One region of the Arthrobacter sp. Ha26 genome, then DNA from elsewhere that is predicted to be linked to it. Evidence: riboswitches for the same ligand, from Rfam matches in the RefSeq annotation. Region 1 holds a riboswitch; the other holds the start of a gene.
What was found. A riboswitch is a leader RNA that binds a small molecule or an ion and turns the genes downstream of it on or off. The one in region 1 is predicted to bind thiamine pyrophosphate.

Region 1 (4,638 bases):
CATAGGTCAGCAGGTCGGCGAGCGCGCGGACCATGGCAGGTGGTACGGCCAGGAGTGAGTCACTGGCCACGTCCACCATGGTTAGCTCATAATCCGCTCCGCCGGCGTGCACAGCACTGCCCGCCAGCTCACCGAGCTGCTCAACTTCGAAGTCGCTGATGTCCGGGATCCGCACGGCCTGCGGCGCCGGCTGGCTGCCGCCCTGGTCCAGCACGCCGGCGCGCTTCAGCGCACCGGCATGGTCAGCGACAAAAATCTCGGTGAAGCCCATGGGAATTACCCTCATTCCGTTGACGGTACGGCCTCTGAAGCAAGCGGCGCCTGCCGCCCCGGCCGTTGGGCTTCAGCCTAGTACACGGGGCAGTCCGCACCCGGCGGCAACGGGTGCCCGGCGAGGCCATTGGAGCCTCAGCGGACCGCGACCCGGATGTTGTTCCGCCACGGATCCTCGAACCGCAGTTCAGCACCGGTGTGGTGGGCAGGCACCCCTGCGACCTTCAGCCGGTCAGCGAGCGCGCCGACGTCGTCCCCGGACGGAACCTCGATCAATACCTCGCCAAGGCCCAACGTATCCTTGCGGGGGCCGGCACCGCGGCTGTTCCAGACGTTCATGGCCATGTGGTGGTGGTAGCGGCCTGCGGAGACAAAGAGGGCCTGGCCGTGCCAGCCGGCAGTCTTTTCGAAGCCAAGGATGCCCACGTAGAAGTCACGGGCCAACTGGACGTCGCCCACCTGGAGGTGGACATGGCCTACTCCTGCCACTGTTCCGCGCTGGTGTTCCAAGGATTCCTCGGTGAGGTGCTGCTCCAGGTAACGCTGCGGCGGCAGGGCCAGGCTGTCCATCACCACGTCCGTGCCGTTCCAGGACCAGTTGCTCCGGGGACGGTCCCAGTACAGCTCAATGCCGTTGCCTTCGGGATCATTGAAGTAGAAGGCCTCGCTGACAAGGTGGTCGGCGCTGCCCGTGAAAGAGCGCGGTTCGAACTGTGCCGCGGTGGCGATGGTGGCGGCGAGGTCGGCCTGGTTTTCAAACAGCAGCGCCGTGTGGAAGAGGCCTGCCTCTCCCCTGCCGGGGAGGTTCAGGCCCGGAGCGGGGGCAAGGTGCACCAGCGGCTTCTGCAGCCGGCCGAGGTAGAGGCCGCCGTCCTGCTCGGCAATAACGTCAAGCCCAAGGGCGCGCTGGTAGTAATCGGTCATGACCTTCATGTCACCCACCTTGAGCATCACGGTGCCCATGGCGAGGTCGGCAGGAAGAAGATCCTGGGTGGCGGCTTCTGCAGTCATTGAAAACTCCCGGTGGTGTGGCCCGTCGGGTTGGTGGGCCTGTCACTATTAAAATTACTTGAAGCTTCAATTTATTCCAAGTGGTTCCGGGACTTCGCCTGCGTCAGCGCACCACGTGCCCTCCCAGCACTACGCGGGCCGGCTCCTGCACCGTTTCCAGAACCTGGCGCGGGTCCTCCCGGCACAGGACGACGTCGGCCCGGGCACCTTCCTCGATCGCGTCAGCACCCAGCCACTTCCGGGCGCCCCAGCACGCGGCGTCGAGGGCGGCGGCCACAGGCAGGCCGGCGTGGTGGAGGGCCAGGATTTCATCACCGATCCGCCCGTGGCGGATGACGCTGCCGGCATCCGTGCCGGCGTAAATCTTCACTCCGGCGTCGAAGGCCTCCAGCACCCGCTCCGCGCGCCGTTCCCACAGGGCGCGCATATGGGCCGCGTACCGGGGGAACTTAGGCTCCGCCTGCACGGCGATGTCCGGGAACGTGGCGATGTTGATGAGGGTGGGCACAATGGGAACGCCTTGCTCGGCGAACCGCGGAAGGTGCCGCGGCAGCAGTCCGGTGGCGTGTTCGATGCAGTCGATGTCCGCGTCCAGCATCTGGTCCAGTGTTTCCTCGGCAAAGCAGTGCGCGGTGATCCGCGCGCCTTCGTCGTGCACTGCCTGGACGGCGTCCCTGACAACGGCGGCGGGAAACGACGGCGCCAGGTCACCGGCGTCGCGGTCTATCCAGTCCCCCACGAGCTTGACCCAGCCGTCGCCGTCACGTGCCTGCTTCCGGACGGCCTCAACCAGCCCCTCAGGTTCCACTTCCTCCGCAAAGCCGCGAAGGTACCGGCGGCTCCTGGCGACATGCCTGCCGGCCCTGATCAGCACCGGGGCTTCGCGGCTGCGCTGGAGGAAGCGGGTGTCTGCGGGAGAACCCGCGTCCCGGACCAGCAGTGTGCCGGCGTCAAGGTCGGTTCTTGCCTGTTCTTCCGCCGTCGCTTCGTCCACCGCGCCTCCCGGGCCCAGGCCGATGTGGCAGTGCGCGTCTGCAAACCCGGGCAGTACCCAGCCGTCCAGGAACCGGTCCGGCTCCGCCTCCGGCCGCCGGAACGTAAGCCTGCCGTCAACGGACCACAGCCCGCGTTCCTCCGTGTCCGGCCCGGTGAGGACCGGACCGTTGAACTGGATGATCTCTGCCATGGATGTGCCTCTCTTCCCGCCCGGACAGGCTAGCACCACCGCATGTGACACGGCCCTTCCGAAACAGCTGTGGTAGCTTCTTGGTGACCACACGGGTGCCCTTGCAGGGGCTGAGATCGGGCTGATGCAGCCTGCGACCGTTGAACCTGTCCGGGTAATGCCGGCGAAGGAAGTGAGTATTCCTTGAGTACACCAAATGCACAGTTTAACCCTGCCCAAAATCCGTCCGGCGCAACCGCGGGTGGCCAGGACCAGCCTCCGGTCACACAGTCGCTGAAGTCCCATTCCTTGGCGTTCGTCCAGGACGAAGCGGCCGGGATCCGGGTGCCGGTCACGGAAATCGAGCTAGCGGATTCACCGAACGGCCAGCCGAACGGGCCGTTCCGGGTCTACCGCACCGCCGGTCCGGGCAGTGATCCCGTCCGCGGCCTCACCCCGTTCCGCGCGGAGTGGATCGAAGCCCGGGGAGACACGGAAACCTACGGGGGCCGCGGGCGGAACCTGCTCGACGACGGGCGCTCGGCCGTCCGCCGCGGGGCGGCCAGCGCAGAGTGGAAGGGCGCCCGGCCGGTGCCCCGCCGCGCCGTCGGCGGCAAAACCGTGACGCAAATGCACTATGCCCGGCAGGGCATTATCACCCCGGAGATGCGGTTCGTGGCATTGCGGGAGAACTGTGACGTGGAGCTGGTCCGCAGTGAAGTGGCTGCCGGCCGGGCCATCATTCCCACCAACATCAACCACCCGGAGTCCGAGCCGATGATCATCGGCAAGGCGTTCCTGGTGAAGATCAATGCGAACATCGGAAACTCGGCGGTCACCAGTTCGATCGCCGAGGAGGTGGACAAGCTGCAGTGGGCCACCCAGTGGGGCGCGGACACCGTGATGGACCTTTCCACCGGCGATGACATCCACACCACGAGGGAATGGATCATCCGCAACTCTCCGGTTCCGATCGGCACCGTCCCCATCTACCAGGCCCTTGAGAAGGTCAAGGGGGAGGCGAACGCGCTCACCTGGGAGATTTTCCGCGACACCGTTATTGAGCAGTGCGAACAGGGCGTGGACTATATGACCATCCATGCCGGTGTCCTGCTCCGGTATGTTCCCCTGACGGCGGACCGCGTAACGGGCATTGTGTCCCGCGGGGGCTCGATCATGGCCGGCTGGTGCCTGGCGCATCACCAGGAGAACTTCCTCTACACCCACTTTGACGAGCTCTGCGAAATCTTCGCGCAGTACGACGTCGCGTTTTCGCTGGGTGACGGACTGCGGCCGGGGGCTACGGCGGACGCCAATGATGCCGCCCAGTTCGCCGAACTGGATACGCTGGCTGAGCTCACGCAGCGCGCCTGGGAGTACGACGTGCAGGTGATGGTGGAGGGTCCCGGCCATATCCCGTTCCACCTGGTGAGGGAGAACGTGGAACGCCAGCAGGAGCTGTGCAAGGGCGCGCCGTTCTACACCCTGGGGCCCCTGGTCACTGATGTGGCGCCCGGCTACGACCACATCACCTCGGCCATCGGTGCCACGGAGATTGCCCGCTACGGCACCGCCATGCTGTGCTACGTCACTCCTAAGGAGCACCTGGGCCTGCCCAACAAGGACGACGTCAAGACCGGAGTGATCACCTACAAGATCGCAGCCCACGCGGCAGACCTCGCCAAGGGCCACCCCGGTGCGCATGAACGCGATGATGCCCTGTCCAAGGCGCGGTTCGAGTTCCGTTGGCGCGACCAGTTCGCGTTGTCGCTTGACCCGGTGACGGCCGAGGCCTTCCATGACGAGACGTTGCCTGCAGAACCTGCCAAGACTGCCCATTTCTGTTCCATGTGCGGCCCCAAGTTCTGCTCTATGCGGATCAGCCAGGATATCCGGGACGAATATGGGTCCGCTGCCTCGCAGGCGGCACTGGCCGATGCTGCCGAGGGCATGCGGGGGAAAAGCGAGGAATTCCTGGCGGCCGGCGGCAAGGTGTACCTGCCGGAGCTGAGCGTCCCCGCCGGAGGCTAGGGCACAAGTAGCCAGGACATCAGGAAGCCCGGGCGGACTGCACCCGGCTCACGTCCCGGATGAACGATCGGATCATCCGGTCCCCCTCCACCGAGTCATGGGGCCGGTGCCCTCCCGCCGCAGTGCGGTGCAGGGCGCCGGTCTCCCGCAGGTACCCG
Region 2 (4,638 bases), on a different contig from region 1:
TCCGTTTTCCCAGCTGGCCAGCAGATGCGCGGAAAGCCGGCCGTCGATGGCCATCACCGCCGTTGCCCCGAACAGGACGTCCGCGAGCAGACCGGGCTCAGCCTCCACCAGGCCGCCTGCGAGGTCGCGCCCGGCGATCTGCTCGTGGACTGCGTCGGCTTCCACGTGTTCGTCGAAGTAGTGGGTCACGTCAGCATCGAACCCGTGCCGCCGAAAGCCGTTGCCATACAGCCGGTTCGGCTGGGAAGAGGTCATTTCGTAGATCGCCAGGTGCCCGGTGATGGCTCCGCGGAGCCGCCGGTTCAAGCCGAAGAGGGACATCATGTTCACGGCGGCGAGGGAGACGGCGGGAACGGCATCGGCGTACGCGCCGTACCGGTCATCCATGCCCAATCCGCGCATGGTCCGGGCAAACAATGCGCTGTGCATGCGTTCGGGGCGTCCGCCGCCGTACTCGTCGGCCTGGATTTCCACAAGCGCGGCCTTGGGCCTTCCCGTCAGGCGGGGGATGGCCCAGGTATGGGGGTCGGCTTCCTTCAGCTGGTAGATGGACTTGTGGATCAGGAATTCCTTGAGCTGGTCCAGCGTCGCCTTTTTGGCCACGAAGCGGGAGACGCTGGGCCCGGAGTCGGTGGCGGCCAGGCCGAAAAGAATGTCTGCAACGGCGTCGCTGGTGAGCTCCGCCGCGGCGGGCGGGGTGATGCCTTCGGCAGCGGACGCGGCGGCGGCCCGAAGTGCTGCTTCGAAGGGCGCTTCAAGCAGGCGGCGGACCTGGATCAGCCCCGGTTCCCATTCCCAGTCATCGCTGACGCCCTCAAGCCCGGAGTAGTGGAGCTCGTAGAGGCAGAAGAGGGTCAGCTGGACGTCGTCGTCCTCGACGATGTCAGCGGAGGCTACAGCGTGGGCCGCAACCAGCAGGTGCAGTTCCTCGACGGCGGCTGCTCCCTCGGTGCTGGCAGGTGCGTTCGCGAGGGCCTTGAACAGCGTACTGCTGAGCGGGCCTCGAGGTTCCGGGATCTTCATGGTGCTCCTTCTGGGATGGCGGTGCTGGCGGTGCTGCGTCTTTGACAGCGGCTTCGGTTCGGCGTTCAGGTCTCGCTGTCCAGGTGCGGGGCCGGTTCCCGGGCCGGGCTGCCGGGGGTGATCTTGGGGGACAGCAGGACGGCAAGCGCGATCATGGCCAAGCCCAGGGCCAGGTGGAGCCAGTTGTCCGGGTTGTTTTCGGGAAGGAAGTTGGCCGGCAGGTCGTCACCGATCAGCAGGCCGTACAGCCACAGGAACAGGTAAGTGACGCCGCCATAAATGAGGTAGTTCCGCCCCTGCCGGTGGGTTCGCGCCATCACCAGGCCGGCAACTCCGAACAGGATATGGACTGCGTTGTGCAGCACCGACACCTGGAAGATGCCGAACAGCTCTGCCTTGGAGCCGGGACCGGCAAGCCCGAGGGAGCCGTAGTTCGTGGTGATACCGGGGATGAATCCCAGGATGCCCATCAGGAGGAAGATGCCACCCGTGGCAAAGGTGGCCTTCTGCAGGCCCGTCCTCGCTGCTGTGGCGCGGGTGCTGACCGCCATACCTGTTCTCCTCAAAAGCCGGGAACAACATAGTAAGCATGATTACTAATAAAAGCTAAGCAGGCTTCCTTACCCTGTTTTGGCGAACGGCACGGGCATGCTCTGTTTTCGTTAGCGCGGGCAGTGGAGCTTAAACCAGCAGGCGCTCACTCATCCGGGGCGGTCCATCGGTAAGGGTTCGGGTGCTTCCCGCCGTGGCGGCCTTGCTCACACCCCTGCTCCCAGGCCTTCCCGACGGCGGCCACAAGTTCAGCGAGCAGGGAATAGTAGGGGTGGTCGGGGCCAATGAAAATCATCTCGTCCTCGGCCTTGTCCAATGCCGCCCGCACCTGGTTTTCCTCCCCAGGACCGCCCATGGCGTCCTCCTCAACCTGAAACCGTGCCAGTAACGCTGGGTCAGTCCGCGCCCATGGAGCCAAGGACTTCCCGCAGGGCCTGCACCACCAGATTGTGGTCCTGGACCTGCGGAAGCCCCGAAACGGTCACCGTTGCTACCGCGCCCACCCCTGCTACGTACACCGGAAAGGAGCCGCCGTGGGCTGCGTACAAGCTCTGGTCGAACCAGCCCTGGTCCTCGATGCTGCCGCCACGGAGCCGGCCGCGCAGTCCCACCAGCAGGGACGGCACCTCGTAACGCGCGGCGGTCCGCTGCTTGGCCCGGATCCAGTGCTCGTTGTCCGGGGTGGCTCCCGGCAGGGCCACATGGAACAGGACCTGTTCACCCTTGGTGATGTCTATCGCGATGGGGAGCTGGTCCTCTTTGCCCAGCTCCACCAGCAGCAGCCCCAGGTTCAGGGCATCATCCATGGAGAACCGGGGGAACTGCAGTTCCCGGATTTCGCCCTCAACCCGCGCGATGAGCACTTGCAGGGAGCCCTCCGGCTGGGTGTTATCCGAGTCGGGATCGTACTCGGTCATATCCGGCGAATTGGCAGTCATGGCCCACAATCTACCCCTACTCCGGTGTAAACTGGACCACGCCCAACAGGGCTGTTTATTTACCCACAGAATCATTCAACGACAGGGGAGCGCCGCCGTCGGGCAGTTCTGGCCACGCCAGGATCCGCAGGTGGGCGCTGAGAGTGCGGACAGCCGCAGACCCTCGAACCTGATCCGGTTAGTACCGGCGCAAGGGAGTCGAGTTCTCGAAGTGTGTCCGGCCGCCGCAGCAGTGCCGGCCGCGTCCACTTTCCCCTCCTGTTCCTCAGGAGGATCGCATGGCAACAACAGCAGTAAAGAAGACCAGCAGCAAGTCCTGGCGCGTGGTGGACATCGTGGTGGCGGCCCTGATCGCCATCGCCGGCGGCGTCATCTTCTGGGCCTGGTCCCAGGGAGCAGCCGCAGTTTCGGCCCCCATGAACGCCGTCTATCCGCCCCTGACCGGACTGATCGCCGGCGGCTGGATGATCCCGGCCGTGCTGGGCATGCTCATCATCCGCAAGCCGGGCGCCGCCCTGTTCTGCGAGACGGTCGCCGCCACCGGTGAACTGCTGATGGGGTCCCAGTACGGCGCATCCGTGCTCTTCTCCGGTTTTGTCCAGGGCTTGGGCGCCGAAATTATTTTCGCCATCTTCGTGTACAGGAAGTTCAACCTGCCGGTATCCCTGCTGGCCGGTGCCGGTGCGGGCCTGTTCTGCGGACTGAACGACTCCTTCGCGCCGTGGGGCTGGAACATCGCCTACTCGGGCGGGGACAAGCTGGCGTACATCATCTTCACCGGGATCTCGGGTGCCATCATCGCCGGCGCACTGTCATGGGTCGCCACGCGTGGCCTGGCGAAGACCGGCGTCCTGAGCTCCTTCGCCTCGCGCAAGGCAGCAACGGAGCCCGTTTTCTCCTGATGCCGGCCACCTCCCACCACGGAGCGCCGGTTGCGGCGCGTCCGGCAGCCATCAGCGCCCGCGGCTGGGGCTGGCGGCATGCCGGACGTGCCAAGCCTGCGCTCCGCGCCCTTGACCTGGATATCCAACCGGGCGAACGGGTACTCCTCCTCGGTCCGTCCGGGGCGGGCAAGTCCACCCTCCTCCATGCCCTGGCAGGTGTTTTGGGTGATGTGAACGACGACGGCGGCGAGGCCGGCGATTCCGACGAGTCCGGTTCGTTATTGGTTGACGGCGCCTTCCCCCGTGAGCAGCGCGGCCGGGCCGGCCTGATGCAGCAGGACCCGGAGACGCAGGTGGTCCTGTCCCGGGTGGGTGACGACGTCGCCTTCGGCGCCGAGAACCTCGCTGTGCCCAGGGATGAGATCTGGACCCGCGTGCATGAGGCGCTGGACGACGTCGGCCTGTCCCACCTGCCGCTGGACCACCCGACATCGGCCCTGTCCGGCGGGCAGAAACAGCGCCTGGCGCTCGCCGGCATCCTTGCCATGCGGCCCGGGCTGATCCTCTTGGACGAGCCGACCGCCAACCTGGACCCCGCGGGCGTGATGGAGGTGCGGGACGCGGTGGCGCGTTGCGTGGCCAAGACCGGGGCAACCCTGGTGGTGGTGGAACACCGCGTGTCCGTCTGGAAAGACCTGGTGGACCGGATCGTGGTGCTGCAGCCCGGTTCATCCACCGATTCAGCCGTACTCCTGGACGGGGCGCCTGACCAGGTGCTTAGCGAGGCGCGGAGCATGCTCATCGCGGCCGGCGTGTGGGTGCCCGGCTATGTTCCGCAAACCCGGCAGCGTTCCGCGGAGCCTGCCCCCGGAGCAGGCGGTCTCCTGCTTGCCGCCGAGGAACTGGCGGTTTCGCGGGAACGGGCCCGCCGCAGGGGCTTCCGCAAGTTCCCGCCGGTACCAGTGCAACAGGGGATCTCCGCCCAGGTCCGGGTGGGGCAGGCACTGGCCATTACGGGACCCAACGGCGCCGGAAAATCGACTTTTGCCCTGACCCTTGCCGGTCTTCTGGAGCCCGTCGCCGGCAAGGTCTCCGCCACCTTGGCCCTCAGCCGTGGTGCCGGCATCGATCCCTACCAGTGGAAGGCGGAACAGCTGATTGAGCGCGTAGGCACCGTTTTCCAGGAGCCAGAGCACCAGTTCGTGACGGGAAAAGTGATCGACGAACTCCTGTTCGGCCCG

Region 2: linked by a shared signal. The riboswitch ahead of AC5RVY_RS05200 (ECF transporter S component) and the one ahead of thiC (phosphomethylpyrimidine synthase ThiC) in region 1 are both predicted to bind thiamine pyrophosphate.

What each region holds. Positions count from the first base shown of each region.
Region 1 covers NZ_JBNHGX010000007.1:156,821-161,458, reverse strand. Annotated here, with positions in the region: gene AC5RVY_RS16430 (hypothetical protein) at 1-271, opposite strand, end outside; gene AC5RVY_RS16425 (VOC family protein) at 409-1,284, opposite strand; gene AC5RVY_RS16420 (amidohydrolase family protein) at 1,388-2,470, opposite strand; TPP riboswitch at 2,552-2,659, shown strand; gene thiC (phosphomethylpyrimidine synthase ThiC) at 2,654-4,480, shown strand; gene AC5RVY_RS16410 (alpha/beta hydrolase) at 4,500-4,638, opposite strand, start outside.
Region 2 covers NZ_JBNHGX010000001.1:1,088,602-1,093,239, reverse strand. Annotated here, with positions in the region: gene AC5RVY_RS05220 (iron-containing redox enzyme family protein) at 1-1,023, opposite strand, end outside; gene AC5RVY_RS05215 (DUF4383 domain-containing protein) at 1,089-1,574, opposite strand; gene AC5RVY_RS05210 (hypothetical protein) at 1,721-1,930, opposite strand; gene AC5RVY_RS05205 (heme-degrading domain-containing protein) at 1,971-2,513, opposite strand; TPP riboswitch at 2,587-2,727, shown strand; gene AC5RVY_RS05200 (ECF transporter S component) at 2,792-3,415, shown strand; gene AC5RVY_RS05195 (ABC transporter ATP-binding protein) at 3,415-4,638, shown strand, end outside.